DNA from 2 places in the Allobosea sp. ANAM02 genome. Region 1 is predicted to be linked to the other one. Evidence: predicted binding sites of a transcription regulator. Region 1 holds the regulator's gene; the other holds the start of a gene.
The links. Region 1 encodes LexA, which represses DNA repair genes until DNA is damaged. Its sites were predicted from a motif close to TGTTCNNNNTGTGTTCNG; they were not measured.
Positions count from the first base shown of each region.

Region 2: a site for LexA is predicted at 2,588-2,605, ahead of OCUBac02_RS18460 (PA0069 family radical SAM protein). Genes of this name have one in related genera too.

Region 1 covers NZ_AP022848.1:2,782,367-2,786,574, forward strand. Annotated here, with positions in the region: gene OCUBac02_RS13425 (ComEC/Rec2 family competence protein) at 1-2,200, shown strand, start outside; gene lexA (transcriptional repressor LexA) at 2,194-2,907, opposite strand; gene OCUBac02_RS13435 (molybdopterin molybdotransferase MoeA) at 2,988-4,199, opposite strand.
Region 2 covers NZ_AP022848.1:3,856,214-3,860,421, reverse strand. Annotated here, with positions in the region: gene OCUBac02_RS18470 (site-specific DNA-methyltransferase) at 1-215, opposite strand, end outside; gene OCUBac02_RS18465 (ribonuclease HII) at 543-1,154, opposite strand; gene OCUBac02_RS18460 (PA0069 family radical SAM protein) at 1,340-2,425, opposite strand; gene OCUBac02_RS18455 (hypothetical protein) at 2,659-3,144, shown strand; gene OCUBac02_RS27530 (hypothetical protein) at 3,297-3,422, shown strand; gene ypfJ (KPN_02809 family neutral zinc metallopeptidase) at 3,579-4,208, opposite strand, start outside.

The DNA of each region.
Region 1 (4,208 bases):
TGCTTCGGTGCCGCTGACGGCGGGCCTGCGTCCCTGGCTCCGACAGCTTCGGCTCCGTCTGCAGCAGGGATTTGCGCTGGAGGTCGAGCGCCGCCGGCCCTTCCTCTGGCTGCCCTTCGCAATGGGCGTCGGCATCCTGCTCTACTTTGCCGCCGATCGTGAGCCGGCATTATGGGCCCCGCTTCTGGGTCTGGCTGTGAGCAGTGCGGCGGCCTTCGCTCTGCGCTTTCGCCCCGTCGCGTCCATGGCCTGCCTCGCGGCGGCCGCTGCCTTCGCGGGCTTCGCCGCCGGGGTCTGGCGCACGGCCGATATCGCGGCACCGATGCTGGAGCGGCCGCGCATCGGCAAGCTCTCGGGCTTCGTCGAGAGCGTCGAAGTCCGCGACAAGGGCGCACGGCTCGTCGTGCTCGTCACCGATCTCGCCAATGTCCCCGCCGATTCCAGGCCGAAGCGCGTCCGCGTCAATATCCGGCAGGGCTCGGTGAATCCGGGAGACCATATCGTCGCGACCGCGCGTCTGCTGCCACCGCCCGGGCCAGCGCGGGCCGGCGGCTACGATTTCGGACGCGATGCCTTCTTCCGCGGGATCGGCGCCGTCGGCAGCGTCTCCGGCAAGATCGCATTGGCGCCGGCGCCCTTTCCGATGCCGATGCGTCTCGCCATCGACGTGACGATCGACCGCGCCCGCAATGCGCTGACCAGGCGCATCGCCGAGGTCGGAGGCGGGCAGGGCGGGGCGGTTGCCGCCGCGCTCGTCACCGGCAAGCGCGGCCTGATCACGGAAGCCACGAACAACGACCTGCGCGCCGCCGGCATCTACCACATCGTCTCGATCTCGGGCCTGCACATGGTGCTGGCGGCCGGGACCATCTTCTGGCTGGTCCGCGCGCTGCTGGCCTTGTCGCAGACGGTGGCGCTGCACTGGCCGGTCAAGAAGCTCGCGGCGGTCGCGGCCATGATCGGCGCAACCGCCTATTGCATCTTTTCCGGCAGCGATGTCGCGACCGAGCGCTCGCTGATCATGACGCTGGTCATGCTCGGGGCGATTCTGGTCGATCGTGCGGCGCTGAGCATGCGCAATCTCGCGCTCGCCGCCATGATCGTGCTGCTGCGCGAGCCGGAGGCGCTGCTGGGGCCGAGCTTCCAGATGTCCTTCGGCGCGGTCGCGGCGCTGATCGCCTTCGCCGAGCGCTGGGAAAGGAGAGATCGCAGCGAGCCGCCGCCCGCGTTGCCGTGGCCGCTCGGATCGATCTGGATGGCGGCGCTCGGCATCCTCGTCACCACCATGCTGGCGACCGCCGCGACCGCGCCTTTCGGCGCCTATCATTTCCAGACCTTCAATCCCTTCGGCCTGCTCGGCAACGCCATGGCGCTGCCCTTCGTCTCGCTTTTCGTGATGCCGGCGGCGGTATTCGGCGTGCTCGCCTATCCGTTCGGACTGGACTGGCCGGCCTGGGCCCTGATGGGGTTGGCTTCCGACGTGGTGCTCAAGGTCGCGCATTGGGTCGCGTCCATCGATCACTCCACCGTGACGGTCGCGGCCTTCGGCCCCGCGGTGCTGGCGTGCTTCGCGATGGCGTTACTGTGGCTTGCGCTCTGGACGACGGCCTGGCGATGGCTGGCGGCTGTGCCGCTGGTCTTCGGCGTCGCCATCGCCGGCAAGCCGGAACGGCCGGAAATCCTGATCGAGCGCGACGGCTCGGGTCTGGCCGTGCGCGGCGCCGACGGGCGCCTCGCCATCGCCGGAAAGCCCAGCCGCTTCGTTCTGCAGCAATGGCTCGCGGCCGATGGCGACAGCCGCTCACCCGACGATCCGACATTGCGCGCCGGCATCGCCTGCGATCGTCTGGCTTGCGTCGCGCAGACGGCCGACAAGCGCACGATTTCCTATACGCGCGAGCGCCTCGCCATCATCGAGGACTGCCTACGGGCCGATCTCGTCGTCACCGCGATCCCCTGGAGCGGGACCTGCAAGGCCAGGCTGATCGAGCGGATGGCGCTTACGCGCGACGGCGCAACCTCGCTCTATCGCAAGGCATCGGGGTGGAGCAGCCGAACCTCGGAGCCGAGCGATGCCGAGCGCCCATGGAGCCGCCGGCGCGAAGCTCGTCCGGCGGCGTCGGCCAACCAACCCACCGCCGCACGCTCGGCATCGTCGGCCGACAGCGACCCCGCCCCCGACACGGAACGCCTTCAGTAACGCCGCATCAGGTTGACGAGGCGGCCCTGGATCTTGACCCGGTCGGGCCCAAGCACGCGGGTCTCATAGGCGGGGTTCGCCGCCTCAAGCGCAATGGAGGAGCCGCGCTTGCGCAGGCGCTTCAGCGTCGCCTCTTCGTCGTCGATCAGGGCCACGACGATATCGCCGGTATTGGCGGTGTCCTGCCGGCGGATGACGACCGTGTCGCCGTCGAGGATGCCGGCCTCAACCATCGAATCGCCCCGCACTTCCAGCGCGTAATGCTCGCCGGAGCCGAGCATGTCCGGCGGCAGCGAGACCGTGTGGCTGCGGCTCTGGATCGCCGAGATCGGCGTGCCCGCCGCGATCCGGCCCATGACGGGGATGGCGATGGCATGCCGGCTGTCGTCCTCGACCGCCGCGGGCCGGGGCTTGGCGACGCTCGGCTGCGCGCCCAGGCCGCCCTGAACGACGGCCGGGTTGAAGCGCGGGCGCGGCTGCGGGGCGCCGAGCCCGTCCGGCATCTTGATGACCTCGAGCGCGCGCGCCCGGTTCGGCAGACGGCGGATGAAGCCGCGCTCCTCCAGCGCCATGATCAAGCGGTGGATGCCGGATTTCGAGCGCAGGTCGAGCGCGTCCTTCATCTCGTCGAAGGAGGGGGGTACGCCACTTTCGCGCAAGCGTTCCTGGATGAAGCGCAGGAGTTCGTGTTGCTTGCGTGTCAGCATGGTCGCCGCCAGCCCCTCAAAGCGCAGATTCGAAACAAAGCACGAACACCATACGCGTTCTGCTTGTGTTCCGCAAGTTGCTACCGCAAGGGCAGAATCCGGCAGGCATCGCCCTTCCTGGCCGGGGCGGCATGGGCCGGGCGGATCGTCAGGGCCTGCGCCCGCGCCAGCGTGCCGAGCGTCGAGGAATCCTGCCGGTCGAAGGGCGTCGCGAGCCAGCCTTCCGGCGTCAGCGCGAGCTCCGAGCGAAGGTAATCTTCCCGCTCGTCATTGCCGGGCATGTCGCGGCCGAGGATGGCGGGGATGCTGCGGTCGCGATCGGCATCGGCGATGCCGAGCAGCGCCTCGATCAGGGGCAGGACGAAGAGATGGCCGCAGACGATCGAGGAGACCGGGTTGCCCGGCAGGCCGACCACGACCATCCGGCCGAGCCGCCCGGTCATCATCGGCTTGCCCGGCCGCATAGCGATCTTCCAGAAGCCGAGCGCCATGCCGGCGCGCGTCAGCGCCTCCTGCACGAGATCATGCGCGCCGACGGAGGCACCGCCCAGCGTGATCAGCACATCGGCATCGGCCTCGCTCGCCCTTGCGATCTTGCTGGCCAGATCAGCATGGTCGTCGCGGGCGATGCCGAGATCGAGCACGGTGCCGCCGGCCTTCTCGACAAGCGCGGCCAGCGAGAACGAGTTCGAGGCGACAATCTGGTCGCGGCCGACCGGCTCGCCGGGCGACACCAGTTCGTCGCCGGTGGCGAGGATCGCGACACGCGGCTTGCGCCGGACGGGCAGGGTCGGATGCCCCATCGCGGCGGCAAGGCCGAGCGCCGCGCTGTCGAGCACGCGGCCGGCGGAGAGCAGGACGTCGCCTTCGTGGAAATCCAGCCCCGCGGCGCGCAGGAACTTGCCCTTGGCAGGCGGCACACGGACGCGGATGACCGGGCTTCCGACGCCGTCGGCATCTTCCTGCATCAGGATGGTGTCGGCGCCCTCAGGCATCGGCGCGCCCGTGAAGATGCGCACGGCTTCTCCCGGTCCGACGGCGCCCTCATAGGCCCGGCCGGCAGCGGATTCGCCGATCACCGAGAGCGACACGCCTTCCGCCATCTCGTCGCCGCGCACGGCATAGCCGTCCATGGCGGAATTGGCGAAGGGCGGCTGGGTCCTGAGCGCCTTGACCTCGCCGGCCAGCACCCGCCAGGCGCATTGCGCCAGCGGCAGGGCTTCCGCCTCGGCCGGTCCCGGAATGCTGTCGAGCAGCGCCTTGCGCGCGACGGGAACCGGGGTGAGCGCCATCAGAGCATG
Region 2 (4,208 bases), 1.1 Mb from region 1:
TCCGCGAAGATCAGGTCGACGCTCGCCGGGGGCAGGGCGTTCATCGCGGCGATGCAATCGCCGACGAGGACCTGATCGAGCGGCAGTTCCTGAGGGATGCCGATATGTTCGGGAAGGCCCTTGGCCTTCATCCGGGCCCCCAGTGCAGGCCGTCCGGTACGCGAAACCTGAATCCGGACGGGAGCACTGGCGGTCCCGGTACGCGAGATACCCATGACGCCAAGACCGCTACGCAACTTCAACGAGGGCGATATTGGTCAGACAGGGTAAAGGTCGGGTTTCCGCTTTGAAAAAAATGCGTGCCATTCTGGGGCTGCAATTTTTGCCTAGCCCATTGGCAATCAAGGGAAATTCGTAAACGGCGGTTAACGTCTGGGCCGGTCGTCGCGGCAGTCTGGCGAAGGTGTGCGCCACACGTCTCTGACTTGGGTTCTCCGTCATGCTCGGGCTTGACCCGAGCATCTCATGCAGAAGGGGCCGGAGCTTCTTCCGGCCTGAGATTCTCGGGTCAAGCCCGAGAATGACGCACGGCGGACCGAGGTTTAGCGGAACCAGATGCCCTTCACCGGCGCGAAGGAATAGCGGTGCTCGGGGCAGGGGCCATGCGCGGTGATGGCTTTGCGATGAGCCGGCGTGCCGTAGCCGACATGGCCGGAGAAGCCATAGGCCGGATAGCGCTTGCACAGCCGCGCCATCATTCGGTCGCGCGTCACCTTGGCGACGATGGAGGCCGCCGCGATCGAGGCGACCTGCCCGTCGCCCTGGATGATCGCCTCGCAGGAGCAGGCGAATTGCGGCGGGTCGTTGCCATCGACCAGGATGTGCAGAGGCGCCAGCGGCAGGGCGCCCGCCGCCCGGCGCATCGCGAGCAATGTCGCCTGCCGGATGTTGATGGCGTCGATCTCGGCCGCCGTCACGCTGGCGACGGAAACGGCCAGCGCCCGCTCCATGATCTCGCCGAACAGCTCCTCGCGGATCGCAGCCGACAGCTTCTTCGAATCGTCGAGGCCGGCAGGCACCCGCTCGGGATCGAGGATCACCGCTGCGGCAACGACCGGCCCGGCCAGCGGTCCGCGCCCGACCTCGTCGATCCCGACCAGCGGCCACAGGCCGTTGGTGATGGCGGAGGTTTCGCGGCTGAAATCGGCGGGCATGGCGGGGTTATGCAACAGGGCGGGGTGCAGGGCCAGAGCTGTCTTTTCCTTGTCCCATGTGATGACATTTCACCGTCATGGCCAGGCTTGTCCCGGCCATCCACGCCTTCCTTTGTCGAGCGCGGTGTTCAAGCCGTGGATGCTCGCCACAAAGGCGAGCATGACGATGCCGGCCAACCCATCCCTCAAAACAAGCTCAACTGCGCCTTCTCCTTCTCCGGCTTCACGAACAGGTCGGTCCGCAGCCTGCGCCGCGTCGCGTTGAAGCCGATGCGCTCGGCCGCCATCTCGAAGCGCCGCCCGATCATCCAGGCATAGGGGCCGGAGCCGACCATGCGCTGGCCCCATTGCGAATCGTAGTCCTTGCCGCCGCGCGTCGAACGGATCAGCGACATCACATGCCGGAGCTTGTCCGGGTGATGCGTCAGCAGCCATTCCTGCACGATGTCGCGAACCTCGAGCGGCAGCCGGAGCAGGACGTAGCCGGCAGCCTCGGCGCCTGCCGCCTTCGCCGCGTCGAGGATGCGCTCGATCTCGTGCTCGTTGATCGCCGGGATGATCGGCGCGACCAGAACGGTGACGGGAATGCCGGCCTCCGACAGCTTCCTGATCGTCTCCAGCCGCTTGGCCGGCGAGGCGGCGCGCGGTTCCATACCGCGCGCGGTCTTCGGGTCGAGCGTCGTCACCGAGAGCGCGACCTTGACCAGTCCTTTCTCCGCCATCGGCGCGAGGATGTCGATGTCGCGTTGGACCAGCGCCGATTTCGTGACGATGCCGACCGGGTGGTTGAACTTGGCCAGCACTTCCAGAATCTGGCGCATGATCCGCAGCTTTTTCTCGATCGGCTGATAGGCGTCGGTATTGGTGCCGATCGCGATGGTGCGCGGCTGATAGAAGGGGGATGAGAGTTCCTTTTCCAGCAAAGCGGCCGCATCGGGCTTGGCCGTCAGCTTGCTCTCGAAGTCGAGACCGGGCGACAGGCCGAGATAGGCATGGGTCGGCCGGGCGAAGCAGTAGACGCAGCCATGCTCGCAGCCGCGATAGGGATTGATCGAGCGGTCGAAGGAGATGTCGGGCGAGTCGTTGCGCGTGATGATGGTGCGCGCCTTCTCATAGGCGATCTCGGTCGAGAACGGCGGCAGCTCCTCCAGCGAGCCCCAGCCGTCATCCTCGCTGACGCGCTGCTCCGCCTCGTAGCGTCCGCCCGGATTGATCGTGGCACCGCGCCCGCGCCGCCTGTCCGGGTCGATGCGGTGGCCGATATAGGCCATCGGGTCGGCGGGCGCGACGACCGGCGCCGAGACGCTCGGCTCCCTGTCGGCCCGCCGCAGGGGCTGGGCCGCCGGGAAGGGCCGTGAGGTGGGTCTGGCCTGGGGCATGGCTTCCGAACCGCGACCGGCACCGGGAATCGGCGCTCTCTGGTCTCATGTAGAGTGAACATATAGAGAACAAAAGGCAAGCGGCGGGATTGTGGCATGCTGCGTTGCGGCATAGGATTTTGCCCATGCTAACAGCCGTGATCCGCAGCGATGGTTCCCAGCAGGCGCTCGCCGCGACGCTTGCCGTGCTGATCCCGGCGGTCGCCGAGGGCTTTCTCGGTCATGCGGTCCTGGTCGATACCGTTGGGGCGCCGGAGACGGAGCGGGCGGCGGATGCGACCGGAGCCCGCTATCTCCGCGCGGAACAGGAAAAGGCCTGGCAGGAGGCGGCGGCTCAGGCGCGCGGCGATCGTCTCGTCCTGTTCGATGCCGGCGATGTCCCCCAGGCTCATTGGGTCCAGGCGGTGGAGCGGCATTTGCTGGTGTCGGCGGCGAGGCCGGCCGTGATTCCGTTGCGCTCGGCCGTGGCCGCGCTGCGTGAGCGCGTCGGGTTCTCCTTCGGCGGCCGGGGGCTCGCGGCAGGGCTGGTTATCCCGAAAGCGATGGCGCTGGCCGGTCGTCTCGACGGCGCTCCGGTGCGCTTGCCGGTTCTGCGGGAGCGGGCTGGCTGAGCTGCTTTCCGGCACGCGGGGCTGTCATCGGGCGGTCATGCCAAAGCCGCATGGCAGCTCGCATGTCCGGGCGGAACTTGTGCGTCGCAGCATAAGTTCATATGTTGACGGTTGCCAAAGCACCTCCCTCAGACCTTCGAAAGGAGAGACCCATGCTTGAAAGGCACGATCCCTGTTCTGCGCTCGAAGCGGAGCGCGACGAGGACAAACGCGAGGAACAGCAGGAGGACGAGGATACGTTCTCGCCACGCGTGCATCAGGAAGGATTCTGGAACTGAAGGCTCCATGAATACCAGGCGGAGGGCTGGAACGGCCCTCCGCATCGAAGCTGAAAATCGCGGGCCCGTTCGGGCCCGTTCTGCTTTCCGAAGCGGGAAATCCGCTGGATGCGCTGTGTCTCGATCAGAGGCCCCCGACCCGCAGGCGGTCGCGCTCTAGACCTGATTCCGGAATGTGTCGCAGCGCTGCATCGAGCCTGACTGGAAGCCGACATTGAACCAGCGCGTGCGCTGCGCCGAAGAGCCGTGCGTGAAGGAATCCGGCACGACCACGCCCTGCGAGGCCTGCTGCAGCTTGTCGTCACCGATCGCCGCGGCCGAGCGGAGCGCTTCTTCGATATCGCCCTGGTCGAGCCGGCCCATCGCCTGGATGTTATGCGCCCAGACGCCGGCGAAGCAGTCGGCCTGCAATTCGATCCGGACCGAGATCGCGTTAGCGTCGCGCTCCGAGGAGCGCTCGCGCAGCTGATTGGCCTTGGGCAGGATGCCAAGCAGGTTCTGGATGTGATGGCCGACCTCGTGGCCGACGACATAGGCATAGGCGAAGTCGCCGCCGCCGCCGAGCTTGCGTTGCATCTCCTGGAAGAAGGAGGTGTCGAGATAGACCTTCTTGTCGACCGGGCAATAGAACGGTCCCATCGCCGCCTGGGCGGTACCGCAGCCGGATCGGTCGACGCCGGAGAACAGCACGAGCCGGGGCGGCTGATAGCGGGTGTTGGCCTGCTGCGGCAAAACCTTCGACCAGATATCCTCGTTCTGCGCCAGCACGGCCGAGACGAAGCGGCC